DNA from 2 places in the Sulfitobacter sp. SH24 genome. Region 2 is predicted to be linked to the other one. Evidence: riboswitches for the same ligand, from Rfam matches in the RefSeq annotation. Region 2 holds a riboswitch; the other holds the start of a gene.
What was found. Region 2 has a riboswitch for thiamine pyrophosphate ahead of thiD (bifunctional hydroxymethylpyrimidine kinase/phosphomethylpyrimidine kinase). Riboswitches for the same ligand answer to the same signal wherever they lie in the genome.

Region 1 (15,493 bases), 1.4 Mb from region 2:
TAAACGATTGTCTCAAGGCATTTACTCTTTCGTTGCTTGCGGCGTGTATATCAGTTTCACACCCTTAGTGAAAAGCAATTGCGAGCCGGCGCTGTTCTGCCGATTGGTGATTGCCATGCTTCCGGCGGTGATCTCGCCCGCCGGGCTGGTCGCTTCGACCGGGCCAGGCGATAGAAGATCTAGTGTAGTGAGGTTCGATGTCATCCGCTCAGAGAGGATCTGGTAGCCGGTCGAAGTGTTGATCTTCACATCGCCTGCCAGTTCCGCCTCCTCTGCGCCGGTATCAAATCTGCCGCGGCTGGATTGAAGGGTGATCTTGGCGCCCCCCTGCAAGTCTAGTGTGGCCTCAAGGTCTACGGCTTCATTCGTGCCGCTTACGCCGCCGGGGGTTGTCAGCTTTTCGGCAGAAAATGAAATCAGATCGCCATCCGCCGTGGTGCCGGAATAGAAAGGGCCGGTAATTTGCTGATCGCGCAGACGTTCTTGCACTTCTTTATCCGCAAATGGGATCACCGCCTGCGGTTCAATCGCGCGCGACAGCAGGAACAGGGTCGACAACAGCGCCAACGCGATCAGCGGAAAGAGCACTTTCAGCCAAGAAACAACGCGTGAGTGGCGATCGGCCTTCATCGCGCTTTAGCCCAGCCCGACGCGCAGGCAGTCATGGATATGCAGCAGGCCTAGCGGCGTCTTGCCATCGTTTTGCGAGGGGTCCGTAACGATCAGGCAGGTGATCTTGCGGTTGTTCATTACGCCAACGGCTTTTTCTGCCAATTCTTCCGGGCCGATGGTGATTGGCGCGGAGGTCATGACTTCTTCCGCGGTCATGGTCATCAAACCGTCAAGGTGGCGCGCAAGGTCGCCCATGGTGATGATCCCCGACAGGGCACCTGCCTTATCTGTTACGCAGACCACACCAAAGCCCTTGCGGCTGATCTCGCTCAATGCGTCGGCCATTGGGGCATCGGCAGAGACCACGGGCAGCGCATCGCCTACATGCATCAGATCGGCCACGCGGCTCAGCCGCGCGCCCAACTTGCCGCCGGGGTGGAAGTCGCGGAAATGTTCGGCGGTGAAGGCGCGGTTCTCCATCAGGGCCACGGCCACCGCATCGCCCATCGCCAGCGTCAGCGTCGTCGAAGTGGTGGGCACCACGCCGGTGCCGCAGGCCTCTGCCGCGCGGGGCAGTTCCAGCACCACGTCACTGTGACGTCCAAGGCTGCTGTCGGGGCGGCTGGTGATGCCGATGAGCGGGATCGCATAGCGGCGCGAATAGGCGATAAGGTTCGCCAGTTCCGGTGCCTCGCCCGAGTTTGAAATCGCCAGCACCACGTCGGCGGCGGTGATCATGCCCAGATCGCCGTGGCTTGCCTCTGCCGGGTGCACGAATTGTGCGGGCGTGCCGGTAGAGGCCAAGGTCGCTGCGATTTTGTTGCCGATATGGCCCGATTTACCGATGCCAGTAACGATGATGCGGCCCTTGCAGGCGCGCATCAGATCAACGGCGGCTCGAAAACGATCATCAAGGCTCTCGGCAAGCTGGATCAGCGCATCGGATTCGCAGCGGATCACGCGGCGGGCGGTGTCGAGGAAAGGTGTGTTCATGTGTGTGCGAAGATGTCCGTGTCCGGCCATCCCTCCAGATCCAGCTTGGCGCGCACCGGCAGGAAATCGAAACAGGCCTGCGCCATGTCCATCCGACCTTCGCGTATCAGGCGTTTGTTAAGTTCATCGCGCAGACGGTGCAGATACAGCACATCCGACGCGGCATAGTCGATCTGCGCTTGGGTCAGTTTTTCGGCCCCCCAATCGCTGGATTGCTGCTGTTTCGAGATGTCGACACTCAGCAGTTCTTGGCAAAGTTTGGCAAGTCCGTGCCGGTCTGTGTAAGTGCGCACCAAACGGCTGGCGATCTTGGTGCAATAGACTGGTGCGGCGGTGGCACCAAAGGTGTTGAGCATCGCGGCGATGTCGAAGCGACCGTAGTGAAACAGCTTCAGCACATGGGGATTTTCCAGCAGTGCGCAGAGGTTCGGCGCCTCGGTCTGGCCCTTGGCGACCTGCACCAGATGTGCGTGACCATCGCCGCCCGACAGCTGCACAACGCAAAGTCGGTCGCGGTGCGGGTGGAGGCCCATCGTCTCGCAATCAATGGCGACCATCGGCCCAAGGTCGAGGTCATCCGGCAGGTCATTCTGATAGAGGAAATTTGTCATGCCGTCGTCTATACCGCGCTTGCCCGCCATGGGAAAGCAGCGCTTTGCACAGGCTCATCCCGCTGCTGAGGTGGCGGCTAAATCTTGCAAGGCGGGCTGGGGATAGCGGCGCAGCATTTGATCGACCAGCAGGTGGCACTGGTAGCCGGACCAATTGGGTCGGATCACCCCACCGGGCAGGGCAGGGTGTTTCAGAGCCAAGCGCCGCCAGTTGTGCACGATAAGGCAGCGCAGCACGGCAACATCAACTGCGTCCATATGGCGGACGCGGGCCAGTTCATTTTCGGTCGTCGTCAGCGCGACAAGCAATGCGTCATATTCTGATTCAAGTTCCGCAGGCTCTACAGCGCGGCGCAGCCAATCGGGCGGGGTTTCTCCGCGCAGGGCAAGGCAGCCTTCAGGTGCTTTGCCGACGGGCCCTACATAGGCGCGTGGCAGGGCAGGGATGAACCCGGCGGCGCGCAGGGCGGCATCCGTCTCGCGCCCGTTCTCTTCGGTCATCACCATCTGCCAAGGCTCTAACAAATCAGGTGGCGCGGCATAGATGCGGGGGCTGGCGGCGGCACTTTCCGCGCGACCCTGCGCGGTCAGACTATGCTGGCTGATCCGGCCCACTTTATGGGACTGCAACCAGCCGTCATTCCGCAGCCTGTGCAGCGCCACGCGACTTGCCTCTGGCCGCACGTCGAGTGCCCCCATGATCGTCGATAGGACCGGTCCGTCGATCGCATCACCCTCTCCCTGCGCCAGATCGCCGAAAAGGCTGACCATCAGCGACCAGACCCGCTGGCCACCTAGGCTAGAGAAGGCCGCGACGGCGGGAAGGGTAGAATCAGAGGGCATTCATCGTCAGCAGGTCATATTCCGCGACCGCCTCCTCGCGCTGGTTTGTCAGGGTCACATGCCAGCGCACCTCGCCATATTCCTCGTTGCGGGGGGTTTTGTGTTTGACACTTAGCCGCACCTTCATGCTGTCCCCGGCAGAGACAGGTTCAAGGAAGCGAAGATTGTCGAGACCCGTATTGGCCAGCACCGGACCCGGATCAGGCTGCACGAACAGACCCGCAGCAAAGCTGAGCAACAGGTAGCCATGTGCCACGCGGCCGGGGAAGAACGGGTTCGCGGCGGCGGCCTCGTCGTCCATATGGGCATAGAACGTGTCGCCGGTGAAATTGGCGAAGGTCTCAATATCTTCGAGCGAGATTTCGCGGGACTTGGAATAAAAGGTCTCGCCCAAGTCCAACTCAGTGAAGCGGCGGGTGAAAGGGTGGTCGCGGTCGGTGATCTCTTCCGCACCCGGAACCCACTGTTTGCCGATGGCCGTCAGGATGTCGGGGCTGCCCTGAATAGCGGTGCGCTGCATGTAATGCATCACGCCGCGAATGCCGCCCAGCTCTTCGCCGCCGCCTGCGCGGCCCGGCCCGCCATGCACCATATGCGGCAGCGGGGAGCCGTGGCCCGTCGCCTCACCCATGGATTTGCGGTTGTTGAAATAAAGCCGCCCGTGGAAGGCTGCCGAGCCCTTGGTCAGTTCGCGCGCGACTTCACCATCGTTGGTGATGATGGAGGCCACTAGAGAGCCTTGGCCGCGGTTCAGCAGCTGTGTGGCATGGGCCAGATCGCGGTAGGGCATGAGAGTGGAGACAGGGCCGAAAGCTTCGGTGTCATGCACGCGCTCGGCCTTATCCGGATCGGCGCAATGGAACAGCATCGGCGGCAAGAAGGCGCCCTTGTCGCGGTCCGCGCCTTTCACGGTAAAGTCTTCAGGGTCGCCGAAAATCCGCTCCGCCTCGGCACTCAGCAGCGCGACTTTCTCCAATACGTCACGTTTCTGACTGTTGGAGACCAGCGCCCCCATGCGGGTATTTTCATCTCGCGGGTCGCCGATGATGGTTTTCGCCAACCGTTCTGAGAGCGCTGAGATCACCGCGTCGACCTGTGCCTCTGGCACCATGACGCGGCGGATCGCGGTACATTTCTGACCTGCTTTGGCAGTCATCTCACGCTGCACTTCTTTGACGAAGAGGTCAAACTCCGGCGTGCCGGGCGTGGCATCGGGGCCGAGGACAGAGGCGTTAAGGCTGTCCTGCTCAGAGGTAAAGCGCACCGAGTTTTGCAGCAGCTTCGGATTGCTCCGCAGTTTCAGCGCGGTGTCAGCAGAGCCAGTGAAGGCCACGGAATCCTGACAATCAAGGTGGTCCAGCATATCGCCCAGACCGCCGCTGACCAGTTGCAGTGCGCCTTTGGGCAGCAGCCCGCTGTCCAGCATCAAGCGCACACAATGTTCGGTAACATAGCAAGTCGCAGTAGCCGGTTTCACGATCGCCGGGACACCTGCGAGCAGGGTCGGGGCGAGCTTTTCCAACATGCCCCAGACCGGGAAGTTGAAGGCGTTGATATGCACCGCCACGCCCTGCAGCGGGGTGCAGATGTGGCGGCCCATGAACTGCCCTTCGCGGCCCAGTTGCTCGGGCGCGCCGTCGAGATAGACATGCGCGTCCGGCATCTCGCGACGGCCTTTGGAGGCGAAGACCAGCATGGTGCCGATGCCGCCGTCCACGTCGATCTTGTGGTCCGAGAGCGTGGCGCCGGTGTCGTAGCTCAGGTCATAGAGCGCCTGTTTGTGCTCCATCAGGTGCAGCGCCAGCGCTTTGAGCATCCGCGCGCGGTCATGGAAGGTCATCGCGCGCAAGGAAGGGCCGCCGTGCTCGCGGGCAAAGCCCAGCATCGCCTGCACATTCAGCGCATCGTTTCCGGCTTGGGCGATCACTTCGCCAGTGATGGCGCTGGCGATGTTGCGGGCGCCCGCGCCCGGGGCCAGCCACTCGCCTGCTGCGTAACTGTGAATATCGCGCATGTCGGCTCCTTTAGTGTGTGTCGTAGTCGATGGTGAGCGTATCGCTCAGCGGGTAGCTCTGGCAGGTCAACACATAACCGCGCTCGACCTCGTAATCCTCAAGCGCGTGGTTCGAGATCATCTCGACCTCGCCCTCAAGCACCTTGCCCATGCAGGTCGAACAAACCCCGGCCTTGCAAGAGAACGGCGCTTCCTGACCGTTCTCTAGTGCGGCTTCCAGCACCGATTGGCCCTTCTGCATGGTGAAACTGCGCCGGGCGCCGTCGATGATGACGGTGATTTCGGTGCCCTTCTGGCCCTCGCTGCGCTTGGCCATTTCCTGTTTCGCCAGACGGCCCTGCTGGCTTTCGCTGAACAGTTCGAACTTGATCTGTTCCTCGCTGAGACCATTGGTCTTCAGCGCCTCGGCAATCGCCAGCATCATCGGCTCCGGTCCGCAGATGAAGGCGGTGTCGATCGTGTCGATCTGGATCCAATGCTTGAACAGCGCGTTGCATTTGTCCTGATCGACGCGGCCCTCGAAGAGCTCCATGTCCTGCCCGGATTCGAGGATGTGGATCACCGTCAACCGCCCCATGTAGCGGTTCTTGAGATCTTCAAGCTCCTCGCGGAACATGATCGTGTTCACCGCGCGGTTGGCATAGACCAGCGTGAAGGTCGAGTTCGGCTCGCGTTTCAGCACAGTCTTTAGGATCGAAAGCACCGGCGTGATGCCCGACCCGCCCGCAAACCCGAGGTAATTTTTCGCCACCTCCGGCTCGATCGCGGTGAAGAATTTTCCCTGCGGCGGCATGGCGTGGAGCGTATCGCCGACCTTCAAGTCGGTATTCGCATAGGTCGAGAATGCCCCGCCATCGACGCGCTTGATCCCGACCTTCAGCTCGCCATCGTCCAGACCTGCGCAGATCGAATAGTTCCGGCGCAGCTCGGTGCCGTCGAAGTCTTGCTTGAAGGTCAGGTATTGGCCTTGGGTAAACGCAAAAGCTTCGGGGTTTTCCGGCTTCAGCGTCAGCACCACCGCATCGCGGATGGTGTGGTGGATATCAGTCACTAACAGGGGGTGAAACTGGCTCATCGGGGCCTCAGATACATTTGAAATAGTCGAAGGGTTCACGGCATTCGGTGCAGCGCCATTGCGCCTTGCAGGGGGTCGAGCCGAATTGGCTGATCCGCTCCACCGCGGTGGATTTGCAGTGCGGGCAATGTTGCGGCCCACCGGCGGGGCGGGGTGGCGCGATGCCGTAAGATTCCAGCTTGGCACGGCCAGTGTCACTCATCCAATCGGTGGTCCAAGGCGGAGAAAGCTGCCGTTTCAGGTTCAGGTTTTCGATGCCGTGGTCGCGCAACGCCATCTCGATATCTAGGTTGATGATGCTGGTGGCCGGGCACCCCGAATAGGTCGGCGTGATGGTCACAACCAGAGTATCGCCGTCCCATGCCACATCGCGGATGATGCCGAGATCGGTAAGCGAAATGGCCGGGATCTCCGGGTCCGGGATCGCCGAAAGCCATGCCCAAACCGTCTCTAACGCGGGCTTTTCAGCCAACGCGGCACCGCGCGGGGCGGTATCGCGCACCACCCCCGGCACCGGCGCGGCGGCCGGGCGGCTGTGGGGCGCGGATCTTACCATGTGGCGTCCGGGTAGGCGCGCTGCAGCCACTGCATCTGGGTCAGCATATGGCCCAGATGCTCGCTGTGCCGTGCGCCGCTTTTCCCGCCCCTATGGGCAAAATCATCTTCGGGTTTGGTCAGGGTCGCTGCCGCGAGCGTGTCCCGGACCAGTTGGTCGTAGCCAGCGCGCAGGATGGCTGGATCAGGGGCGATGCCCGCATCTTTCATGGCAGCGTCGACATCATCGCCGAGGAACATCTCCCCCACATATGGCCAGAGCAGATCCAGCGCCGCCTGCATCCGACGATGGCTTTCCTCGGTCCCGTCGCCAAGGCCGATCACCGTGTCGGAGGAACGTTCGAGGTGGTAGGTGACCTCTTTGGCGGATTTCTCGGCAATGGCGGCGATCTCTTTATCGCTGGAATCGATCAATGCGGTCAGTTGCGCCAGATGCCAAGCGTCGAACAGGAACTGCCGCATCATGGTTTGGCCGAAGTCGCCATTGGGCTGCTCGACCAGCAAAACATTGCGAAAATCCCAAACATCGCGGCGAAAAGCCAGCTTATCGGCGTCACGCCCCGCGCCCTCGACCTCACCCGCCATGCCCAGCCACAGCTGCGTTTGCCCGATCAAGTCGAGCGCCATATTGGCCAGCGCTATATCTTCTTCCAGCACCGGAGCCGTGCCGCACCATTCCGAGACGCGGTGGCCCAGCACAAGGGCGTTGTCGCCCATGCGGCAGAGGAATTCGAACTTAGGATCGGTGCTCACATCGCCCCCACTTCGTCGGGAATGTCGAAAAAGGTCGGATGACGGTAAACCTTGTCATTGGCGGGCTCGTAAAGCGCGCCTTTTTCCTCGGGGGAGGAGGCCGCGATGGCGCTGGCCTCGACCGCCCAGATGCTCACACCTTCATTGCGGCGCGTATAGACGTCGCGGGCGTTCTTGATCGCCATTTCCGCGTCTGCCGCGTGCAGGCTGCCGACGTGGCGGTGGCTCAGCCCGTACTGACCACGGATGAAGATTTCCCACAGCGGCCATTCGGTGGAGCGCGCCTTGCCGTGGGGGGCGGCCTCGGTGCCTTTGTATTCGCTGGATTCAGGGCTGCTCATGTCGCTTACTCCGCTGCCATTTGTCTGCTGCGCTTTTTCTCGGCGTGGGCCAGAAGCCCCTCGCGCACCCAACGGCCTTCGTCCCAAGCCTTGTTGCGCGCCGCCAGCCGTTCGGTGTTGCAGGGGCCATTGCCCTTAAGCACCTGAAAGAACTCTTCCCAGTCCGGCTCGGCGAAATCGTAATGGCCGGTCTCTTCGTTGAACTTCAGGGTCTCGTCGGGGATGGTGAGGCCGAGGTATTCAGCCTGCGGCACCGTTTCGTCGACGAACTTTTGGCGCAGCTCATCATTGGTGTTCATCTTGATCTTCCACGCCATCGACTGCGCGGAATGGACCGAGTCTTTGTCCGAGGGGCCGAACATCATCAGCGCCGGGAACCAGAAACGGTTGAGCGCGTCTTGGGCCATCTTGCGCTGTGCTGCCGTGCCCTTGGCCATCTTCATCATGATGTCGAAGCCTTGGCGCTGGTGGAAGCTTTCTTCCTTGCAGATCCGCACCATGGCGCGGGCGTAGGGGCCGTAGGATGTACGCTGCAAAGGCACTTGGTTCATGATCGCGGCGCCGTCGACCAGCCAACCGACCGCGCCCATATCGGCCCATGTTAGGGTCGGATAATTGAAGATCGACGAGTACTTCATTTTCCCCGACAGCAGGTCGCGGGTCATCTGGTCGCGGGTCACGCCGAGCGTCTCCGCCGCGCAATAGAGGTAGAGGCCGTGGCCCGCCTCGTCCTGTACCTTGGCCAAGAGGATCGCCTTGCGCTCGAGCGTCGGAGCACGTGTGATCCAGTTGCCTTCGGGCAATTGGCCGACGATCTCGCTATGCGCATGCTGGCCGATTTGGCGGATCAGGTTCTTGCGGTAGCCGTCGGGCATCCAGTCCTTGGGCTCGATCTTGCCACCCGCATTGATGCGCTCCTGAAAGGCGCGCTCTTCGGGGTCCATCTCGTCGAGGGATTTGATGCCCTTGCCGGTGGATTTGATCATCTGTGCATACATCGGTCTGTTCCTTTCCGGGAAAGAAGTCTCAGCCTGCGTTTTCGAGGATCAGTGCCACGCCCTGACCCACGCCCACACACATTGTACATAGCGCGTATTTGCCGCCTGTCCGCTTGAGCTGCAGCGCCGCCGTCATCACCAGACGTGCACCAGACATGCCCAGCGGGTGGCCGATCGCGATGGCACCGCCATTGGCGTTCACATGGGGTGCGTCATCTGGCACGCCGAGCGCGCGCAGGGTAGCGAGGCCTTGGGAGGCGAAAGCCTCATTCAGTTCGATCACGTCCATCTGCTCAATGGTCAGGCCCGCACGGTCCAGCACCTTGCGCACCGCGGGGATCGGGCCGATGCCCATGACGCGCGGCTCGACACCTGCGGCAGACATGGCAACAACGCGGGCGATGGGGGTGAGGCCGTGGTCTTTCACGCCTGCCTCAGATGCCAGCAGCATCGCTGCCGCACCGTCATTCACGCCAGAGGCGTTGCCAGCAGTCACAGTCAGGTCAGCGCCATTGATGCCGCGCAGCTTGGCGAGTTTATCCGGCGTGGTGCCGGGGCGGGGGTGCTCGTCACGGTCGACGATTACGTCGTCGCCTTTCCGCTGCGGGATCGTGACGGGGGTGATTTCCTCGGCAAAGAGGCCCTTTTCATCCGCTTCGGCCCAGCGTTGCTGGCTGCGGGCGGCGAAAGCGTCTTGGTCTTCGCGCGACACATCATGGTCGGCAGCCACATTGTCGGCGGTTTCGGGCATGGAATCCACGCCGAACTGCGCCTTCATTTTGGGGTTCACAAAGCGCCAGCCGATGGTGGTGTCATAGACCGCATTGCTGCGCGAAAACGCGGTTTCCGCTTTCGGCATGACGAACGGGGCGCGCGACATGCTCTCGATGCCACCGGCGATGGCCAGATCCATGTCGCCGGCGCGGATCGCTCGGGCGGCGGCGCCGACGGCATCCATGCCACTGGCGCAGAGCCGGTTGATCGTGGCACCCGGCACGTCGACGGGCAGGCCTGCCAGCAGGGCGGCCATGCGCGCGACGTTGCGGTTGTCTTCGCCCGCTTGGTTTGCGCAGCCCATGATGACATCATCGACACGCGCCCAATCCACCGAGGGGTTCCGCTCCATCAATGCCTTCAACGGGATCGCGGCCAGATCGTCGGCGCGAACCGAAGAGAGGGCGCCGCCGTAACGTCCAATGGGGGTGCGCTGCGCGTCGCAGATGAATGCCTGCATGGGGGTACTCCTGTTGTTGCTACGCAATTTACACAGCAGGGCGATTCGGTTCAATCAAAATGTTACGGAATAGAACTGAGGCGTTGATTTCGGTAACATGTCGCGGTGCAGAGAGGCCATCGGCGGCAGAGACCCGCGCCGTATGGTGTGGTCATGAAACGCCGGATCGCGAGAGAATTAAAAGAAGGCCGCCCTTGGGTAAGGACAGCCTTTGGTATCTTCAGAAATGCAAAGCGAGGGGGGTTAGTAGTCAACACCGCGCTGCGCTTTGATGCCCGCTTTAAACGGATGTTTGACCTCAGTCATCTCGGTCACCAGATCGGCATAGTCGCAAAGCTCGGGCCGGGCGTCGCGGCCTGTCAGCACGACGGCGGTGCGCTTGTCGCGCGCGTCGAGCCCGGCGATCACGTCTTCGATCTTGAGGTATTCATAGCGGATGGCGATGTTGATCTCATCCATCACCACAAGGTCATAGTCCCCGCTCGCCATCATTTCGCGTGCCTTGCCGAATGCAGCTTCGGCGGCGGCGATGTCGCGGTTGCGGTCTTGGGTGTCCCAGGTGAAACCTTCGCCCATCGTGTGCCATGTCACCTCGTCCAGCTGTTCAAAGAACAGCCGTTCGCCGGTCTTCCATTTGCCCTTGATGAATTGCACCACGCCGACGCGCTGTTTCCATCCAAGGGCGCGTACGACAACGCCAAAAGCAGAAGAGGATTTGCCCTTGCCTGGCCCTGTGTGAACCAGCACCAGACCCTTGTCCGGGTCTTGCAGCTCGGCCACCTTGGCGCGCTGCTCGGCCTGACGCTGCTGCATCTTTTCCTTGTGATCTTTCGGATCCGCGTCGCTCATCGGTCATCTCCTCTATCCGGTTTCGGGGCACCATAGGCAGAGGGCGAGCCGGGCGAAAGCCCGCATTAGATCATGCCTTCGGATCGGTAACAGACCGCGCCTTGCCGCGCTCCATCCCCAACTGCCGCTCGCGCCAGATCACCAGCGCGCCCGCGCTGATCACCAGCGCCGCGCCCGCCAGCATCATCATCGTCGGCAGTTCGGCAAAGAAGACATAGCCCAGCACGATGGCGAAAAGCATCGAGGTATAGTCATAAGGCGCGAGCATTGAGGCCGAACCAAAGCGATAGGCCGAGGTAATCAAAATTTGCGCCACTCCGCCAATCAGCCCGGCCAGAACCAAGAGGCCGAAGGTTTGCAGATCCGGCATGACCCAACCAAAGGGCAGGGTGCAAAGGGCCAGCAGCGACGCGGTGCAGGAGAAGTAGAAGACGATCGCGGCGGTGTCTTCGTTCTGCACCAGCTGGCGAATGTGGATCTGCACAAGGCTGCGCACCATCGTCGCCATCAGGATCAACAGCGCGCCAATGGTGGCCGTCTGCTCCATCGTGCCGATATTGCTGAACCGCGGCCAGAGGATGATCATCACGCCCACCAGCCCCATCGCGACGGCGGTGACGCGGATCAGGCGGATCTGCTCGCCCAGCAGCACGGCGGCAAGGATGACGGTAAAAATCGGCGTGGCGAAACCGATGGCGGTGACCTCTGGCAGGGGCAGCAGGCCAAGGCCAGTGAAGGTCAGGCCCATCGCAGTAGTGCCAAACAGCCCGCGCCAGACATGGCCCATCGGGTTCTTCGTCTTGAGCCCGCTTTTCAGTTTGCCGCGTTGTGCCAGCCAGATCAGGATCACCGGAATGGCAAAGAAAGAGCGGAAGAAGACGGACTCGCCCGCGGGCACGTCGTCGGCTAGCGACTTGATGATGGCCGACATGCAGGTGAAGAGCAGGATCGCCGTGATTTTCAGCCCGACGCCAAGGGCGGGGCGGGCGGAGAAATCATCGACTTTCATGCTCTGGTCCTCATGCTTCGGGGCCGATCCGTCCGCGGTTGGTGCCGATCTGCCCGCGGTGCAGCAGGAGGTGATCCAGCAACACACAGGCCATCATCGCCTCGCCCACGGGCACCGCGCGGATGCCGACGCAAGGATCGTGGCGGCCCTTGGTGATGATCTCGGTTTCTTCGCCCTGTTTGGTGATGGTGCGCCGTGTGGTCAGGATGCTTGAGGTCGGTTTGACCGCGAAACGCACCACGACATCCTGTCCGGTGCTGATGCCGCCCAAGATACCGCCCGCGTGGTTGGAGGAATATTCCGGCCCCTCTGGCCCCATGGTGATCTCGTCCGCGTTCAGCTCTCCGGTCAGCATCGCGGCTGACATGCCTTCGCCAATTTCCACGCCTTTGACGGCATTGATGCTCATCATCGCGGCGGCCAGATCGGTGTCGAGCTTGCCATAGACCGGCGCGCCGATGCCCGCAGGCACGCCGCGCGCGGTGACTTCGATGATTGCACCGACGCTGCTGCCCGATTTGCGCAGCCCGTCGAGATACGCGGCCCAGTCGCCTGCCGCCTTGGCATCGGGTACCCAAAACGGGTTCTGCTCGATCTGGTCCCAATCGAACGCATCCCGGTCGATCTTATGTGGACCCATCTGCACCATATAGCCGGTGATTTTCAGGTTCGGCGCCAACGCTTTGATCGCCTCACGCGCCAGACCGCCCGCCGCCACCCGCGCCGCCGTCTCGCGCGCCGAGGAACGCCCACCCCCGCGATAGTCGCGGATGCCGTATTTTTGGAAATAGGTGATGTCGGCGTGACCGGGGCGGAACTTGTCCTTGATGTCGCCGTAGTCTTTTGAGCGTTGATCAGTGTTCTCGATCATTAGTTGGATCGGGGTGCCTGTCGTGACGCCCTCAAAGGTGCCCGACAGAATCCGCACCTCATCCGCCTCACGCCGCTGCGTGGTGTATTTGTTCTGGCCCGGTTTGCGCTTGTCCAACCACTGTTGGATCATGCCCTCGTCAATCGGCACGCCGGGGGGGCAGCCATCAATCGTGGCGCCAAGGGCGGGACCGTGGCTCTCGCCCCATGTGGTGACCCGGTAAAGATGGCCAAAGCTGTTGATCGACATGGGCGGACCTCCTGTTGTCAAACCCTTAGCCGGGGCAGCGCCCTGCCTCAAGGGGATTTGCCTTGCCAATTGTGTGGGGGGCATCTACCCCTGACGCTACCTCGGGGGGCCTTTGGGCTGAGATGTGCGTGTTGCGCGGACCCGTTGAACCTGAACCGGTTAACACCGGCGGAGGGAAGGTCCGGACAGACATCCACCTTTTACCTTTCGCCGCAAAAGGAGGATGCAATGAAGTATCTTACACTTGCTGCGGGCGTCATGGGCGCATCGGCTGCATGGGCGGAGACGCCTGAACTGACAGTCTATACCTACGACAGTTTCGTCACCGAATGGGGCCCCGGCCCGGCCATCGAAAAGGGTTTTGAGGCCGAATGCGGCTGCGATCTGAAATTTGTCGGTATGGGCGATGGCGCGGCCTTGCTGGCACGGCTGAAGCTCGAAGGCGCACGCTCTGACGCGGATATCGTGTTGGGCCTCGACACCAGCCTTGTCGCCGCCGCCAAGGAGACAGAGTTGTTTGCGCCGAGCGGGTTGCAAGCCGAATACGACCTGCCGATCATTTGGGAAGATGACGTCTTCGTCCCCTATGACTGGGGCTATTTCGCCTTTGTCCACGGCACCGATCTGGACGCGCCCGGCGATTTCAAAGCGCTGGCCGAGAGCGATCTGAAAATCGTGATCCAAGACCCGCGCTCTTCGACGCCCGGCCTGGGGCTGCTGATGTGGGTCAAGACGGCCTATGGCGATGAAGCGCCCGAGGTTTGGGCGGGGCTGGCGGATAATATCGTGACGGTCACCAAAGGCTGGTCCGAAGCCTACGGTCTCTTCCTCGAAGGCGAAGCCGATATGGTGCTGAGCTACACGACTTCCCCCGCCTACCACCTGATCGCGGAAGAGGATGACAGCAAGGCTGCCGCGCTCTTTGACGAAGGCCACTACATGCAGATCGAAGTGGCGGGGAAACTTGCGGGGTCGGATCAGCCGGAACTGGCGGATCAATTCCTGCAATACCTCGTCTCTGATGCCGCACAGTCGGTGCTGCCGACGACCAACTGGATGTATCCTGCCGTGACGCCTCAGGATGGTCTGCCCGAAGGGTTCGACGGGATGATCCAGCCCGGTAAGGCGCTGTTGGTGCCCAATGCCGATGTACCTGCGCTCCGGGAAGAGGCCTTGAACGAATGGCTGACCGCGCTGTCGCGCTAAGCAACAAGACGGGGCTTTTCGCCGCCGCTCTGGTCGCGGGCCTGATCCTCGCCGCCTTGGTCGCCGTTTTCATGGCGGCCGATGTGGCGGCGGGGCTGGGGGCCGCGGATTGGGCGGCGGTGCGTTTTACCGTCACGCAGGCGGTGTGGTCGGCGGTGTTGTCCGTTCTGCTCGCGGTACCGGTCGCGCGGGCCTTGGCACGGCGGCGGTTCTGGGGGCGGGGGGCGTTGATTACGCTACTCGGCGCGCCTTTTATCCTGCCGGTGATCGTGGCGGTGCTGGGGCTGCTGACGGTCTTTGGCCGTTCGGGCGTGCTCAACCAGTTTGGTGCGGCTCTAGGCCTGCCGTCGGTGTCGATCTACGGGCTGCACGGCGTGGTTCTGGCCCATGTTTTCTTTAACCTTCCATTGGCGACACGGCTTTTGCTACAAGGCTGGCAAAGCATCCCGTCCGAGCGGTTTCGGCTGGCCGGACAGCTACAGATGACGCCCCGCGCGCTGTTTCTGACGCTTGAATGGCCGATGTTGCGGCAGGTGTTGCCCGGGGTGGCGGCGCTGATTTTCGTGATTTGCCTGACAAGTTTTGCCGTGGCCCTGACACTGGGTGGCGGGCCGCGCGCGACGACGATCGAGCTAGCGATCTATCAAGCGTTTCGGTTTGATTTTGACCTTGGGCGGGCGGCGCTTTTGTCGGTAGTGCAGCTTGTGCTCGCGGGTGCTGCGGCGGTTGCGGCGCTTTGGCTGATCCCGCCGATCAGCATGGGCGGCGGGCTGGATCGCCCCCTGCGCCGCTGGGATGCGCGGGGCGGAGGGCAACGGGTGTTGGATGGGGTGGTAATTATGCTCGCTGCCTTGTTTTTGCTGCTGCCTCTAGGGGCTGTGATGCTGCGCGGGTTGGTTGGTTTAGGACAACTGCCGCCTTCGGTTTGGCAGGCCACGTTGAACAGCGTTCTGGTAGCGGGGTTGAGCGTGGCGGTGCTGGCCCTGCTGGCGCTGCCGATGGCGGGTTGGATCGCCACCCGGCGGCGCGGCGGGGTGGAGGCGATTGGCCTGATGGGGCTCGCCGCCTCTCCGCTGATGATCGGCACGGGCTGGTTCATTCTGATCAACCCGGTGCTCGACCCGGCGCGGCTGAGCCTTCCCGTTACGGCCCTCGTGAACGCGCTGATGGCGTTGCCCTTCGTGCTGCGCATTCTGGTGCCGCGGCTGCGTGAGACGTTGCAGGATTATGGCCCGCTGACGCAGACCCTCGGCATGAATGGTTGGGCCCTGTGGCGTTTG
Region 2 (15,493 bases):
GAGCGCGGTGGCGACTTTCGCCTCGCCCCAGCCAAGCTCCACCAATGCCGCATCAAGCTGCGCGGCCGCGACCTCACGCGCTTCGCCGTTCACTTCAATTTTCACGAAATAAATCCCCCGTTGTCGCTGTTGCAAGAAAGGCCGCCGCTTGTTCGGCCAAGGCCGGAGCCATCAAAAATCCATGCCGAAACAATCCATTAAGGTGCAGCACTGCACCGCGTTGCACGATGCCGGGCAGGTTGTCGGCAAAGGCCGGGCGCAGGTCCTCGCCCATCTCGACGATCTCCCCTTCGGCAAAGCGCGGGTCGAGCGCATAGGCCGCCGAGAGCAATTCCAGCGCCGACCGAGCCGTCATCTTGGCGCGGCTGGCACTCTCGATCTGGGTCGCGCCCAGCATGTAAAGTCCGTCGCCACGCGGCACCACATAAAGCGGGTGGCGCGGGTGCAGCAGGCGGATCGGGCGGGTGAGGGTGATCTCAGGCGCACGCAGCAGGATCATCTCGCCGCGCACCGCACGCAGGCCGGGCAGGTCGGCGCTGGCGGCCATGCCTCGGCAGTCGATCACCGGGCCTGTGACCTCCGAAGGTGTGAGGGGCGTGGTCTCGACCTTCACTCCTTGGGCGGTGAGCGTTTCGGACAGATCATGCAGCGCTTGGCGCGGGTTCAGATGCGCTTCTTCGGCAAAGAACAGCCCGCGCCGATGACGCCCTGCGAGGTCCGGTTCTAGGGCCGCGATGGCCTCCGCGTCGCAAGTGCTGTGGCCGTCGGTCCGGTCGGCGAACCGCTGGATCTCAGCGCGGTCACGTTCCGGGGCGAGGACCAGCGTGCCCCTATGGGTGACCTCGGTAATCTCAGACCACAGCACCGCGGCACGTCGCCCGTGGGTCACCACCGCAGGCTCGCTCAGCGCCCCTTCGCAGAAGGGCGCGAGCATACCGCCCGCCCACCATGAGCAGCCATGCGGGCCGGGCGTGCCTTTGCGGTCGACGAGCCTTGGCCGCAGCCCCTGCGCCAGACAGGCCCGAGCGGCCCAGAGCCCGGCCACGCCCGCGCCGATGATGGTGACGTCACTCATGGGGCCAAACCGCGTGGAAATGATGCACCGGGCCATGGCCACTGCCGATGTTGAGGGTGTCGGCAGCGGCAATGGCGCGTTGCAGATAGGCATGGGCGGCCTGCGCGGCCTGCGGCAACGTCTGCGCCCGCGTCAGCCCCGCGGCGATGGCGGCGGAAAGTGTGCAGCCGGTGCCGTGGGTGTTGGCGGTGTGCTGGCGGGGCGCGGAAAGGCGCAGGGTTTCATCCGCGGTGATCAGCAGATCGACGCAGGTCTGCCCCTTGCCATGCCCACCCTTCATCAGCACCGCGCCGGGACCGGCAGAGAGCAGGGCGCGGCCCTGTTCCAACATGGTGGCCTCATCGGTGGCTTCTTGCGTGTCCAGCAACCGCGCGGCTTCGGGCAGGTTTGGCGTTAGTAAATGGGCCAAGGGCAGCATCCGGTCACGCAGTGTCGCCACCGCCTCGGCAGAGAGCAGCGCATCGCCGGATTTTGCCACCATCACCGGGTCAAGCACCACAGGCGCGGCGCAGCCCGCCAGCCCCTCAGCTACGGCGGTGATCGTTTCAGGATCGCCCAACATGCCCACTTTCACCGCACCGATCGCCAGATCATCAAAGACCGCCGCCATCTGTGCGCGGATCATTGCGGGAGAGATCATCTCGACCCCAGTGACCGCGCGGGTATTCTGCGCGGTCACGGCGGTGAGCACGCTGGCCCCGTAAACGCCAAGCGCGCTGAAGGTCTTGAGATCGGCTTGAATCCCCGCCCCGCCGCCGCTGTCGGAACCCGCAATCGTCAGTGCTTGAAACGCCATTTGGCCCCCATTCTTCAGATGGGCCAAGGGCGTGTGGATACGGGATAAACGACGGGCCGCGCGGGGCCGATGCTTGGTTCCGTTCCCTACGCCGGTACGACCCGGATCAGGTTCGATGGGTCGGTTTTTCACCTCTCAGCCTTGCGGCACCCCAACGGATTGCGGGCAGGCTAGCGAGGGGCGTTCATAGGGTCAACAGGGGATCTGTTATTTATTAGTTTTCTTTTTATATCATGTGGTTGTGCTGCATATCTCATGCATCACATGAGAATTCGTTAATGAAAATCCCGCGATCTGGGGATCACCTTGGCGTCGCGCGGATGGCCGTGCATGGCCACCTGACCGGGCAGCGGATTGGTAGGGTGATCGCCCCGCGTGGTGATGCCGGGCATCGGTGCGTTCGACAGGTCCGCCAGCCGGTCAGAGCGATCCTCCAACCTATCGGCCACCACGTGGATCACTCGTCCGTCAGTCTGCACGCGCCCTTCGACGACCAGAAGCCGCGCCGACATGATCGTGGGGCGGTAAAGCTTGAACATATTCGGCCAGATCACGAGGTTCGCCACGCCGCATTCATCCTCCAGCGTGATGAAACACACCCCCTTGGCGCTGCCTGGCTTTTGCCGCACCAGCACCAGCCCGGCGAGCTTGACCCGTCGCCCATGGCCCATGCGCGCCAGATCGCGGGCCGAGGCAAACCCCTGCGCGGCGAGGCTGGAGCGGTAGAAGGACATCGGATGCGCCTTGAGCGACAGCCGCAGGGTTTGGTAGTCGGCCACGACCTGTTCGGCCTTTGGCATCACCGGCAGGGTGACTTCCAGCTCCGGCCCCTGAGCCGCGGCCTCGGCATGGTCAAAGATCGGCAAGGCGGGCGCGTCGCGCAGCCCTTGCGCCTGCCAGAGCGCTTGGCGTCGGTCGATCCCCATGCTGCGCATCGTGTCGGCGGCGGCCAGTTGACGGATCGCCTTGGCGTCGAGGCCCGCGCGGCTCTTGAGGTCCTCGACATCTGCGAACGGCGCATCACGCCGGTGCATGATCCGCGCGCCTGCTTTTTCCTGCAACCCGTCCACCATGCGCAGCCCCAGCCGCAGGGCAAAACCGTCGCCGCAGGGTTCCAGCGTGCAGTTCCAGTCCGAGAAGTTCACATCAACCGCGCGCACCTCAACCTGATGCTCACGCGCATCGCGCACGATCTGGGCGGGGGCATAAAATCCCATCGGCTGGGAGTTCAGCAGCGCGCAGGCAAAGGTCGCCGGGTAGTGGCATTTCATCCATGAAGACACATAAACCAGCTTGGCAAAACTCGCGGCATGGCTTTCGGGGAACCCGTATTCGCCGAAGCCTTTGATCTGGTCAAAACAGCGCTGCGCGAAGATGGGATCGTAGCCGCGGTTGGTCATTCGGCCCACCATCTTGTCCTGCAGCTTTTCGATGGTCCCGCGCGAGCGGAAGGTGGCCATGGCCTTGCGCAGCTCGTTCGCCTCGGTCGGGGAAAACTGTGCCGCGTCGATAGAGATCTTCATCGCCTGTTCTTGAAAGATCGGCACGCCCAGCGTCCGGCTGAGGATGCTGAAGAGTTCGTCCTGCGGATAGGCTGGGCCAGGGGCGGGGTAGACCACGCTCTCCATCCCCTGACGGCGGCGCAGGTAGGGGTGTACCATATCGCCTTGGATCGGGCCGGGGCGGACGATGGCGACTTCGATCACTAGATCGTAGAAGACGCGGGGGCGCAGTTTCGGCAGCATCGCCATCTGCGCACGGCTTTCCACCTGAAAGACCCCCAGACTGTCGCCCCGGCAGAGCATGTCGTAGGTCGGTCGCCCGGTGGCGTCGTCCTCATGGTCCTCCACCGGGACCGTGGCCAGTTCCAGCGGGCGGTCGTAATGCGCCTCGATCAGATCGAAACATTTGGCGATACAGGTGAGCATGCCAAGGGCGAGGATATCGACCTTGAAGATTTGCAGCGCGTCGATGTCGTCCTTGTCCCATTCGATGAAACTGCGCTCGGGCATGGCGCCGTTGCCGATGGGCACGATCTCGGTCAGGGGGCGTTCGGTCAGGATGAAACCGCCGACGTGTTGGGATAGGTGGCGCGGCATGCCGATCATCTGGGAGGCCAGTTTCAGCACCATGCGCAGATAGGGATCTGACAGGTCCAACCCCGCCTCGCGGGTGCGGGCGTCGTCCATCTGGCCCTCGAAACTGCCCCAGATCGTGCCCGCGAGTTTCGAGGTCACGTCTTCGCTAAGCCCCATCGCCTTGCCGACCTCGCGAATGGCCGAGCGCGGGCGGTAGTGGATCACCGTGGCGCAGAGCCCGGCGCGGTGGCGGCCGTATTTGCCGTACATGTACTGGATGACTTCCTCGCGCCGCTCATGCTCGAAATCCACGTCGATGTCGGGCGGCTCGTTGCGTTCCTCCGACAGGAACCGCTCGAACAGAAGGTTGTGCACCGCCGGGTCGACCGAGGTGATGCCGAGGCAGAAGCAGACGGCGGAGTTGGCCGCAGAGCCGCGCCCCTGGCAGAGGATCGGCGGTTCAGCTTCCTCGCGGGCAAAGCGCACGATGTCGTAGATGGTCAGGAAATAGCGGGCGATTTTTTTGGACGCGATGAGGGCGAACTCCTTTTCGATCGTCTTGGTCACCGCCTCGGGCACGCCTTGCGGGTAGCGGCGGGCGGCACCTTCCCATGTCAGCCGCGCCAATTCCTCCATCGGGCTGCGGCCATCGGGGACGATCTCATGCGGGTATTCGTAGGCCAGATCAGTCAGTTGAAAGGTGATCCTGTCCGCCAGACGGCGCGTCTCGGCGATGGCATGGGGCCAGTCGGTGAAGAGGCGGGCCATCGCCTCGGGCGATTTCAGGTGCCGCTCGGCATTGGCGGCCAGCAGGTAGCCCGCTTTCGGCACGATCACGCCTTCGCGGATCGCCACCATCACGTCCTGCAGCGGGCGGCGGTGGCGGGCGTGGTAGAGCACGTCGTTGGTGGCCAAAATCCTCAGCCCATGGGCGCGGGCCAGTGAGTCCAAGCGGTTGATCCGGGCCCGGTCATCGCCACGATAAAGGAAGCTTGCGCCCACATGCCGCATGTCCGGCAGTGCTTTCACCAGACGCGGCAGGCCAGCGGCAAAGACATCAAGGTTTTCGGGCGGCATGACGATGAGGTGCAGCCCTTCGGCATGCCCCTGCAGCATCTCCAGCGTCAGATGGGTCTCGCCCTTTTGCTGCCATTCGCCGTCCACCGATTGCATCTTGCCCGCCGATAGCAGCGTCGAGAGCCGCGCATAGGCGGCGCGGTCCTGCGGGTAGGCCAGCAGTTCAGTCCCGCAGAGCAGCACCAGACGCGCGCCGATCAGGGGGCGGACATGCGCCTTTTCCGCCTCCACATGCAGCCGCACCACGCCCGCCAGCGTGTTGTGATCCGCGATGCCGAGGCTGTCGTAGCCGTGGTGATGCGCCGTCTCGACCAGATCGACGGCGTCCGAGGCGGCGCGCAGGAAGGAAAAGCAACTGGCCAGCCCAAACTCCACGTATTCCGCCCGCGGCGGGGCGGCAAAACCGTCTTCGCCCAGCGTTCGGCGCTTATGCCCTTCTTGCTCGGGCATCAGGCAAAGAGCCCATGCAAAAACCAGCGCGGCTCGGCCCCGCGACCGTCATAAATCACCCCCTCGCGGTAGAGCCAGAAACGCTGGCCGCCTTCGACCTCCACCTTGTAGTAATCGCGCAGACGGGTGCCGGGGCGGTCGCGCCACCATTCGGGCGCGATGCGTTCGGGGCCGGTGTGGCGCGTGGTTTTATAGGTGACGCGCCGCCAGTTGAACTGCGAGGGCGGGCCTTCGGGCACGGCATAGATCACGCGCACCTCTTCGGCGGGGGTCAGCAGACGCAGCGGGCGGTCGCGCAGCAAGGCGGGTGCAGCGGTGGGGGTGCCGTGCAGGGCGTCGACACGTTGCTCCACCCGTTCGGGCTTATGGGTCTCGCGCCATTGCGGCCAGTTGACCTTGTCCGCGCCCAGCTTCGCGGCGAGCCGGTCGAGCAGCCCGGCCACATCCGCCGAAGGGTCGCGTTTGCCGTCGAGGTGGTCTTGCATCAGCGGCAGCGGTTCGCTGGCCAGCGCCTCCAGCGTCAGCAGGTCAAAGCCAAAGCCGCTGTCGATGTTTTCAAGTTTGCCGTCGAACAGTCTGCGCAGATGCGCGGCGTCCCGGCTGGCGCGGGCGGTGGCGACCCCAAGGCCGCGCCAGTCGCCGTCGATGCGATAGACGGTCAGCCGCAGCCGCCGTGCGCCCAGTTCCGCCCTGGCCAGTTGTGCGCAGAGATCCTCGACCAGCGCGGGCAGATGTGGGGCGGGGTCGATCACCGGCTCAGGTAGGCGGCTGCGGGTTATGAAATGGCGGTGGTCCGGCGGGGCGTTCAGCGGGTTGGGGGCCTTGCCGAGGGCCTTGTCGAGCAGGATCAACGGGTTGCGATCGGGCTTGAGGCTGGCAAAGCGCCGCATCAGCGCGGCGCGGGGCAGATCGCTCAGCGCGCCGATGGTCTTGAGGCCAAGCCGGTCCAAGAGCCGCGTGGTCTGCGCATCCAGCCGCAGGGCGGCGACGGGCAGGGGGGCGAGGGCGGTGGCCACGTCCTCGGCCCCGCAGATCTGCGCGCCGGAGCCGAAGCGTGCCAGTGCCTGCGCGGCACCGGGGGTGGGGGCCATGGCCACCCGCGCGGTCAGCCCCTGTAGCGCAAAACGGCTGCGGATGTCGCGCAGCATCGCGGCCTCTCCGTCGAACAGATGGGTGCAGCCGGTCACGTCCAGCAGCAGGCCGTGGTCCTGATCCCGCGCCGTCCAAGGGCACCAGCGCCGCGCCCAATGCACTAGCCGTTGGATCAGCGCCTCATCGCCCTCCAGATCCGCAGGCTCAACATGCAGATCGGGGTGAATGGCTTGCACATCGACCACCCGCGCGCCCGCCTCGATCCCGCGCATCGTGGCGGCAGCGCTCAGCCCATGGACCACCGGCCCATGGGTTCCGTCGCGCGACAGGATGACGGGCACCTCATCCCCCGGAACGCTGCGGTATTGGGCGATCACCCGGCGCCACCGCTCCATCGTCAGCATAGGGAACCAGACGGAGACGATCCGCGGTGCGGGGGCTTTGGCTTTTGTCGGGGTCATGGGCAGCCACCCAACGTCCCGGCGCATGGCCACGCGCGCGAAACAGTTCCAAATCCCAGCGGGCCGCGCCGGGGGCCTGCGCATCGTAGGGATGGGCCTGTGAGGGCAGCGAGGAAATGCGCCAACGCATTCGCGCCGCACTCAAGCCGCCGGGATCGCCGCTGCGAATGAGATAGAGCGGCACATTTGAGGCCTCGGCCCGAAGCGAGAGCCGTTTGGTGGCGGTGAAATCCAGCACCTCCGGCCCGCCGTGCACCTCGCCGATCACGGCAGAAAGCCCCGCACAGGCGGCCCCTTCCTCCATCGTCCAAAGCACATCGCGCGGGTGGCTGACGGTGACCAGCAGCACCGGTTGTTCCAGCCCGAAACCGCGCAAGCTGGGCGTATAGGGTGCCCCATTCTCGCGCCGCGACAGAAAGTCCTGCACCCAAAGCACCGGCCCCTTGCCACGCGGCAGCAGCGACAGCACGAAGGCACTGGCCGGGGCCGTGGCAAAAGCCCCCGGAAAGACATCCGTCAGCGGCGCATGTGCTGCCAGAACCCCCGGTTCGGGGGGTGTCGACGGCAGCCGCCGCGGCAGGGTAAGGACCTGCCCATATGTAGAATCGGTTGTCATGCACGACTCCATATGTTCATATTTTGTTCTAGTTATAAATCATCAATTGCGGCGCTGTCAAAGTTCCTGTGACCCTTGCCGGGCGCGGGCAAAACCGCATCTAATGGGCCAAGACGACGGCAAGGGGGCCAACCGATGTGCAATCTCTATTCCTTGACCAAGGGGCAGGCCGCGATCCGCGGCTGGTTCGACGGCATCGACGACCAAACAGGCAACCTGCCGCCGATGCCCGGCATCTACCCCGACTATGCCGCCCCGGTGGTGTGCCACGGCGATAGCGGCCCGGTGCTGAGTATGATGCGGTGGGGGATGCCGTCCCCGGCCTTTGCGCTCAAGGGCAAGAAGACCGACCGCGGCGTCACCAACATCCGCAACATCGCCTCGCCGCATTGGCGGCGCTGGCTGGTGCCGGAGCATCGCTGCGTCGTGCCTTTCACCGCCTTTTCCGAGCCGCTGAACCGCCCCGGCGAACGCTCGCGCCCGATCTGGTTCGCGCTTGGCGAGGACCGTCCGCTGGCCTTCTTTGCTGGGGTCTGGACGCAATGGACGAGCGTGCGAAAACTCAAGGACGGGGAGACCACGGATAACCTCTTCGGCTTCCTGACCACCGAGCCCAATGCCGAGGTCGGCGCCGTGCACCCCAAGGCGATGCCGGTGATCCTGACCACGCCCGATGAGGTGCAACGCTGGCTGAGCGCCGAGACCGCCGACCTGCCAAAGCTGCAACGCCCGCTGCCCGATGGTGCCCTTCAGGTCATCGACCCCGAGGATTAAGCCGCCTCCGCCATCATCCGCGCCGCCATCGCCAAATCGGAACGGAACTGCGCCGTGGCCTCCTCGCGCACCCGGGGATCAGGCACGCGCAAGAGGTAGGAGGGGTGCAGGGTGATCAGCACCGGGATGCCCTCGGGCCCCGTCTCGATCGTGCCACGGCGTTTCAGGATGCCCGTGCCCTTGCCGGTGAGGCTCTGCGCCGCCGTGGCGCCCATGGCGAGGATCAGCTTCGGCTGCACCTGCGCCACCTCGGCGTTCATCCACCAGCGGCACTGGTCGATCTCGGGCGTCTCGGGGCGCTGGTGAATGCGGCGCTTGCCCCGGGCGGTGAATTTGAAGTGTTTGACGGCATTGGTGACAAAGGCCGCCTCGCGGTCCAGCCCGGCCTCGCCGGCGATGCGGTCGAACATCTGTCCCGCCGGCCCGACGAAGGGGCGGCCCGCGAGATCCTCCTGATCGCCGGGTTGTTCACCGACCACCATCAGATCGGCGCGGTTTGGCCCTTCGCCCGGCACGGCTTGGGTCGCATGGCAATGCAGCGGGCAGCGGGTGCAGGCGCGGATGGCGGCGGGCAGTTCTTCCATCGGGCCGTTCCAAGCGGATGAGAAGGCCGAAAGCTGCGCCTGCACCCGGTCCATCCGCACCGGCGGCAGGGTCGGTGCCGCTTCGGCCATGGCGCGGGCGCGGGCGGGGGCCTCGGCGATCATCTGGGGGATGAAAGCGGCCTCGGGCATGTTTTTCCAGTATTTCTTGGGCATCTCGGACTGCATCGCCTTCACCATGAGGCGGGCGGGGTTAAAGATGTTCTGGAAATAGGTGATCCATAGCTGCTCGCCCGCGTCTTCGGGCAGGTCGGGTTTTTCGTGGCCCTCTTGGAACGTGAGTTTGCCGTTCTCGAAGATCGCCGAGACATCCGGCGTCAAAATGCGCCAATCCATGTCGGAAAACCGCCGTACGAAGAAATCCGCCGTGGGCTCCACCGTATGATGCGTGGGCTCGAACCACGCGGCGAAGCTGCGGCGCGGGGCGTTTGGGTCACCGATCTCGCGGAAGCGGACGAAGGCCTTCATCTTGTGTTGGCAGCGGCGGACGTTCTTCTCCATCCCGCGCAGCACGGCGAGGTCGGCATCGCCCCGGTCCGACATCAGATGCGGCGCGTCTTTCACGCGCCAGAGAAAGGCATAGAGCCGGGCGAAGCGTTCGGGGTCGCTGTGCCAGACGGCCGTTTCCGCCATCGAGACAAAACTGCGCGGGACCGAGACCTGCCCGGCTTTAGGTGACACAGTCTCGCCGACAAAAAGATCGGGCGCGGCGGCATGATCGCCCCAGAGGATCTGCTCGGGCGGGACACCTGCGGCCAGAAAACCGCGCGCCGCTTCGCGCCATGCTTTCGCCGTACCAATGGGGGGGAGCGAGACCCGCTGCATCAGACCAGGTTCAACTGTTCGGGCGGCGGCGCGAAACGTGCGCGCAGGTCGGCGCTGTCGGTCAGCCCACCGGGCGACCAGCCGCCTGCCGTCACAAAGGCGCGGGCCTTTTTCATCGAGGCACCCATGCGGGTCAGGTCTTCGTAGCGCAAGCTGCGATGCCGTCGCGCGGCGAGGATACGGGTCACGGTTTTCACCCCGAACCCCGGCACCCGCAGCAGCATCTCGCGGCTGGCGCGGTTGACGTCGAGCGGGAAGTGCTCGCGGTGCACCAGCGCCCAAGCGAGCTTGGGGTCGACCTCAAGGTCGAGATTGCCGTCGCGGGTGACGGAGGTGATCTCGTCCAGTTGGAAATCATAGAAGCGCAGCAGCCAGTCGGCCTGATAAAGCCGGTGCTCGCGTTGCAGGGGCGGGCGGATCAGCGGCAGTTTGGCGGAACTGTCGGGGATCGGCGAGAAGGCGGAATAGTAAACGCGCTTCAGCTTGTAGCTGGAATAGAGCCGCGTCGATTGGCCCAGCACCGTGGCGTCGTTCGACCCGTCCGCGCCGATAATCATCTGCGTCGACTGGCCTGCGGGCGCGAAGCGGGGCGGGCGCTTGCCGGAGAAAGATTTCTCTTTGCTCGCGTCCTTGACCATCCGGACATTCGCCATAGCCCGGCGGATTTGCTCGGGCTTCTTCTCCGGCGCGTATTGCTGCACCGCCGTGTCGGTGGGAAGTTCGACATTGATCGACAAGCGGTCGGCCAAACGGCCCGCTTCCTCGATCAACTCAGGGGAGGCATCGGGGATCGTCTTAAGATGAATATAGCCGCGAAAGTTCTCCTCGTGCCGCAGCTTGCGGGCGATCTGCACCATGTCGGACATGGTCGCATCGGGCGAGCGGATCACGCCCGAGGACAAGAACAGCCCTTCGATATAGTTGCGGCGGTAGAACTCAATGGTCAGTTTCACCACCTCATCCACGCTGAACCGCGCACGGTCCACGTTGGAGGACACGCGGTTGATGCAGTAGCTGCAATCGTAGATGCAGAAATTGGTCATCAGGATCTTGAGCAGGCTGATGCACCGCCCGTCGGGGGCGTATGCGTGGCAGATGCCGCTGCCTTCGTTTGACCCCAGCCCCTTGCCATCACGCGAGTCGCGTTTGGTGGAGCCGGAGGAGGCGCAGGAGGCGTCGTATTTCGCCGCGTCGCTGAGAATCGCCAGTTTTTGATCGAGTGTCTGTTTCGCCATGCGTTCTGTATATGTTCTCATGACATGCCTGTCATTAAACTATCTTAATGCCGCGACAATCTGCGCATGGTCCCGCCTGTGCAAAGGCGCGGGCAGGGGGGCGAGAGTTTAAATTGACGTAGGGAAATCTTGTCGCTACCAATTACATGCAGATACATATTATGCATATGCATGCGAAGGCGTCGGGGCAGAGATCGCGAGCTTTTGATAACAACTGGGAGACGACCATGAAAACAACGACCACGCTCAGCGCGGCGCTCTTTGCCGTGAGCACCCTTGCCACCACCAGCACCGCCCAGGCAGAGGAAATCACCCTACGCGCCGTGTCGGCCTTTACCCTTGGCACCGCTTTCAGCCGCGAATTTGAATCCTTTGTTGAGTGGATCAATGAGAATGGCAAAGGTGTTGTGCAAATCAATCTTATCGGCGGCCCCGAAGCCGTGCCGCCCTTTGAATTGGGCAACGCCGTGCAATCCGGTGTGGTCGATATCGCCAACAACACCACCGCCTATTACCCGAACCTGCTGCCCACGGGCGATGCGCTGCATCTGGCGGAAAACACCATTCAAGAGCAGCGCGAGAACGGCTGCTATGAACTGGTCGACCGCATCCACCAAGAGCAGATGAACGCCAAATACCTCGGCCATGGCGGCGACGGCATTGGCTATCACCTTTATCTGACCAAGCCGGTCGAAGGGCCGGACCTCAGCGGTCTGACCATCCGCACCACGCCGGTTTATCAGGCGATGTTTACGCAGCTGGGTGCCAATCTGGTGCGCACCGCGCCGGGCGAAGTCTATAGCGCGCTGGAACGCGGTGCGATCGATGGCTACGGCTGGCCGAGCCAAGGCGTGTTGGATCTGGGTTGGGACGAGCAGACGAAATACCGTGTCGATCCGAGCTTTTACAATGTCGACGTGAACACTCTGGTGAACCTCGACACATGGAACTCTCTGACCGACGAACAGCGCGCCAAGCTCGAAGAGGGCGCGGCTTGGATGGAAGAGCTTAACAACGACAACGCCGACCGCAACGCGACGGAATACGCGGCGCAGGCAGAGGCGGGGATCGAGACGATCACCTTCAGTGAGGCCGATGCCGAAGCTTGGACCAATGCCGCGCGTGATGCTGGCTGGGCCGCTGTCGCAGAGGTGGATGCCGATCTTGCGCAGCAGATGCGCGCCTGCATGACCAAGTGATCGCCCGATGATCTCAACACTGTTTGACCGGACACTCCGGGGGCTGGCCGTCTTTTCGGCCGGTATCCTCGGGGTGATCGCGGTGTTTATCGCGATCAACGTGGTGCTGCGCAATCTGGGGCTGCCGGTGGTCTATGGCGCGCTGGATGCAATCCAATATGCGTTGATGATTGCCACTTTCCTTGGCGCGCCTTGGGTGCTGTCAATCGGCGGGCATGTGAAGGTTGATCTGATCACCAGCAACCTGTCGCAGCGCACTGCCTATGCTTTGACCCGCCTGACCAGCGCCATTGGCGCGGTGACGGCAGGGGTGCTGGGCTGGTACGGGTTGCAAGCGGTGCTGGCTTCTGCCGCCCGTGGGTCGATGATCCGCACGTCTTTCGTGATCCCGGAGTGGTGGATGCTGGCCTTTGTGCCGCTGTCGCTGGCGCTTTGTACGATCATCTTTATCCGTCGTCTGCTCTATCCGGAAACGGCCGAGCGTAGCTTGAGTGGTCTTTGACATGGATTGGGGCCTGACACTGACCTTGATGCTGGGCGGATTGGCGGTTTTGCTGTTGATCGGTCTGCCGGTCGCCTTTGCCTTCATCGCCGTGACAACCGTGGGGGCGTATTTCGTGCTAGGCGGAGACCGCGGCATTCTGCAACTGGCACGCAACTCAGCGCAGTCGGTGGCGAATTTCCAGCTCGCGCCGATACCGCTGTTTATCTTGATGGGAGAGATCCTCTTTCAAACCGGGGTCGCGCATCGCGCCATTGATGCGATTGAGCGTGTGGTGACGCGCATTCCGGGCCGCATGTCGGTGGTAACGATCTTTGGCGGCACGATCTTTGCAGCCCTTTCCGGCTCGACCATCGCCAATACCGCGATGCTGGGCGGCACGCTGCTGCCGGGGATGTTGAAACGGGGCTATCATCCGTCGATGGCGATGGGGCCGATCATGGCCTCGGGCGCGATTGCGATGCTGATCCCGCCCTCGGCGCTGGCGGTTCTGGTGGGCTCGCTCGCGGGCATCTCCATCGCCGGGCTGCTGATCGCGGGGGTTTTGCCCGCGCTGCTGCTGGCGGTGCTTTTCGTGGCCTATGTGGTGGGGCGGAGCCTTCTCGACCCGAAAGTCGCGCCGCCCGATGTCTATGAGGAAATGCCGCTGCGCGAACGTTGGACGCCCTTCGTGATCTATGTGCTGCCGCTGTCGGTGCTTTTCGCGGTGGTGATCGGCTCGCTTCTGGCGGGGATCGCAACGCCCACGGAAAGTGCCGCCCTTGGCAGCATCACCGCCGTGATCATCGGGGCGGCCTACCGCGCGCTGAGTTGGGAGAAGATGGGCCGCGCCTTGATGGAGACCCTGAAGCTGTCGGTGATGATCCTGTTCATCATTGCGGCCAGCCAGACCTTTGCGCAGGTGCTGTCCTTTTCAGGCGCGACCAATGGGCTGATCAACGCAATCAACGCGGTCGATCCGACGCCTTTGATGGTGCTCTTGGGGATGATCGCGATCCTGCTGTTTCTGGGCTGCTTCATTGATCAAGTGTCGATGCTGATGGTCACCGTGCCGGTCTTCGTGCCTCTGGCGGGTGCGATGGAGATCAACGAGCTGACCCTCGGCGTGGTCTACCTGCTGACGATGGAGATCGGCCTGCTGACGCCGCCCTTCGGGTTGCTGCTGTTTGTCATGCGCGGGGTCGCCCCGCCGGAAATTCGCATGCCGCAAATCTATGCCTCGGTGATGCCGTTCTTGCTGATCAAGCTCTTCGTTCTGGCCCTCATCGTCTGGCTGCCGGGCATCGGGACATGGCTGCCCAGCCTGATGGGCCGGTAACGACCACAAGGGCGGCGCGGATCAGCGCCGCCCTGCAAGTTATTGCCATAATTCGACATTTGCCTACACCATGCGCTCGAGCGGGGTGTGCGTCCGCTTGCATTACCCCGCGTAATACGTTTGTAATCCCGCGCGGCGGCAGTCTGCTTTCCCACCCCTAACACGCGAGGAGCACCGTGATGGCAAACCCCCTTTATGACACCCTGTTTGGCCGTCACGCTGGCAAGACGACAGCCTTTCTGCATCTCGAAGGCGGGGTGACACTGACCCATGCGGGGTTTCTGGGCCGTGCCGCGCGTTTCGCCCATGTATTGACCGGGCTGGGGCTGAAGCCCGGTGACCGGCTGGCGGTGCAGATCGATAAATCCGCCGATGCGCTGGCGCTCTATGCCGCTTGCGTGCAGGCCGGGGTGATCTTTTTGCCGCTCAACACTGCCTATACCGCAGACGAAGTACGCTATTTCGTGACTGACAGCGGGGCGGCGGCCTTTGTCTGCCAGCCCGCGCGCCGCAATGAGATGGCCCCGGTGGCCAAGGCCGCAGGCTGTCAGCTTGAGACCTTGGGCACCGAAAACGATGGCAGCTTTGCAGATCGCGCGACTTCGGCTTCCGATAAATTCGAGACCGTCGCGCGGGGGGCAGATGACCTTGCGGCCTTCCTCTATACTTCCGGCACCTCGGGGCGCTCTAAGGGCGCGATGCTGACGCAGGCGAACCTTTTGTCGAACGCGCAGACGCTGGCTGATCTGTGGCGCTTCACCGCGCGGGACGTGTTGCTTCATGCGCTGCCGATCTTTCACACCCATGGTCTGTTTGTAGCGACGAATGTGACGCTGGTGGCGGGGGGCGCGATGATCTTCATGCCCAAGCTCGACATCGACCGGCTGATCGACCGGATGCCCCACGCAACCGCGATGATGGGCGTGCCGACCTTCTATACCCGGCTTTTGGATGACGCACGCTTTACCAGTGAAACTGCAGCGAACATGCGGCTGTTCATCTCGGGGTCGGCGCCGCTTTTGGCCGAAACCCATGTCGATTTCGAAACCCGGACCGGCCACCGTATCCTAGAGCGTTACGGCATGACCGAGACCAATATGAACACCTCAAACCCCTATGAAGGCGAGCGCCGCGCAGGGACGGTGGGCCTGCCGCTGCCCGATGTGGAGTTGAAGATCACCGACCCCAAGACCGGCGCGATACTCCCGGACGGAGAGATCGGCAGCATTGAGGTACGCGGCCCGAATGTCTTTAAAGGCTATTGGCAGATGCCCGAAAAGACCGCGCAAGAATTGCGTGAAGACGGGTTCTTTATCACCGGCGATCTGGGGCGGCGCGATGCGGATGGCTACGTCACCATCGTGGGCCGCGACAAAGACCTGATCATCTCGGG

Region 1: another riboswitch for thiamine pyrophosphate. It lies ahead of thiB (thiamine ABC transporter substrate binding subunit); the one in region 2 lies ahead of thiD (bifunctional hydroxymethylpyrimidine kinase/phosphomethylpyrimidine kinase).

The regions. Positions count from the first base shown of each region.
Region 1 covers NZ_OZ282575.1:3,224,533-3,240,025, reverse strand. Annotated here, with positions in the region: gene lptC (LPS export ABC transporter periplasmic protein LptC) at 22-630, opposite strand; gene ACSQ16_RS18550 (KpsF/GutQ family sugar-phosphate isomerase) at 637-1,605, opposite strand; gene ACSQ16_RS18545 (ribonuclease D) at 1,602-2,216, opposite strand; gene ACSQ16_RS18540 (PaaX family transcriptional regulator C-terminal domain-containing protein) at 2,271-3,059, opposite strand; gene paaZ (phenylacetic acid degradation bifunctional protein PaaZ) at 3,049-5,073, opposite strand; gene ACSQ16_RS18530 (2Fe-2S iron-sulfur cluster-binding protein) at 5,084-6,148, opposite strand; gene paaD (1,2-phenylacetyl-CoA epoxidase subunit PaaD) at 6,156-6,704, opposite strand; gene paaC (1,2-phenylacetyl-CoA epoxidase subunit PaaC) at 6,698-7,420, opposite strand; gene paaB (1,2-phenylacetyl-CoA epoxidase subunit PaaB) at 7,453-7,797, opposite strand; gene paaA (1,2-phenylacetyl-CoA epoxidase subunit PaaA) at 7,803-8,795, opposite strand; gene pcaF (3-oxoadipyl-CoA thiolase) at 8,824-10,029, opposite strand; gene cobO (cob(I)yrinic acid a,c-diamide adenosyltransferase) at 10,273-10,878, opposite strand; gene ACSQ16_RS18495 (DMT family transporter) at 10,949-11,887, opposite strand; gene aroC (chorismate synthase) at 11,898-13,007, opposite strand; TPP riboswitch at 13,100-13,201, shown strand; gene thiB (thiamine ABC transporter substrate binding subunit) at 13,236-14,213, shown strand; gene ACSQ16_RS18480 (thiamine/thiamine pyrophosphate ABC transporter permease ThiP) at 14,189-15,493, shown strand, end outside.
Region 2 covers NZ_OZ282575.1:1,333,061-1,348,553, forward strand. Annotated here, with positions in the region: gene thiS (sulfur carrier protein ThiS) at 1-105, opposite strand, end outside; gene ACSQ16_RS09170 (FAD-dependent oxidoreductase) at 95-1,075, opposite strand; gene thiD (bifunctional hydroxymethylpyrimidine kinase/phosphomethylpyrimidine kinase) at 1,068-1,871, opposite strand; TPP riboswitch at 1,938-2,035, opposite strand; gene ACSQ16_RS09180 (error-prone DNA polymerase) at 2,147-5,476, opposite strand; gene ACSQ16_RS09185 (Y-family DNA polymerase) at 5,476-6,963, opposite strand; gene ACSQ16_RS09190 (ImuA family protein) at 6,911-7,645, opposite strand; gene ACSQ16_RS09195 (SOS response-associated peptidase) at 7,781-8,419, shown strand; gene ACSQ16_RS09200 (UdgX family uracil-DNA binding protein) at 8,416-9,846, opposite strand; gene ACSQ16_RS09205 (putative DNA modification/repair radical SAM protein) at 9,846-11,081, opposite strand; gene dctP (TRAP transporter substrate-binding protein DctP) at 11,309-12,280, shown strand; gene ACSQ16_RS09215 (TRAP transporter small permease) at 12,288-12,782, shown strand; gene ACSQ16_RS09220 (TRAP transporter large permease) at 12,784-14,100, shown strand; gene ACSQ16_RS09225 (malonate--CoA ligase) at 14,280-15,493, shown strand, end outside.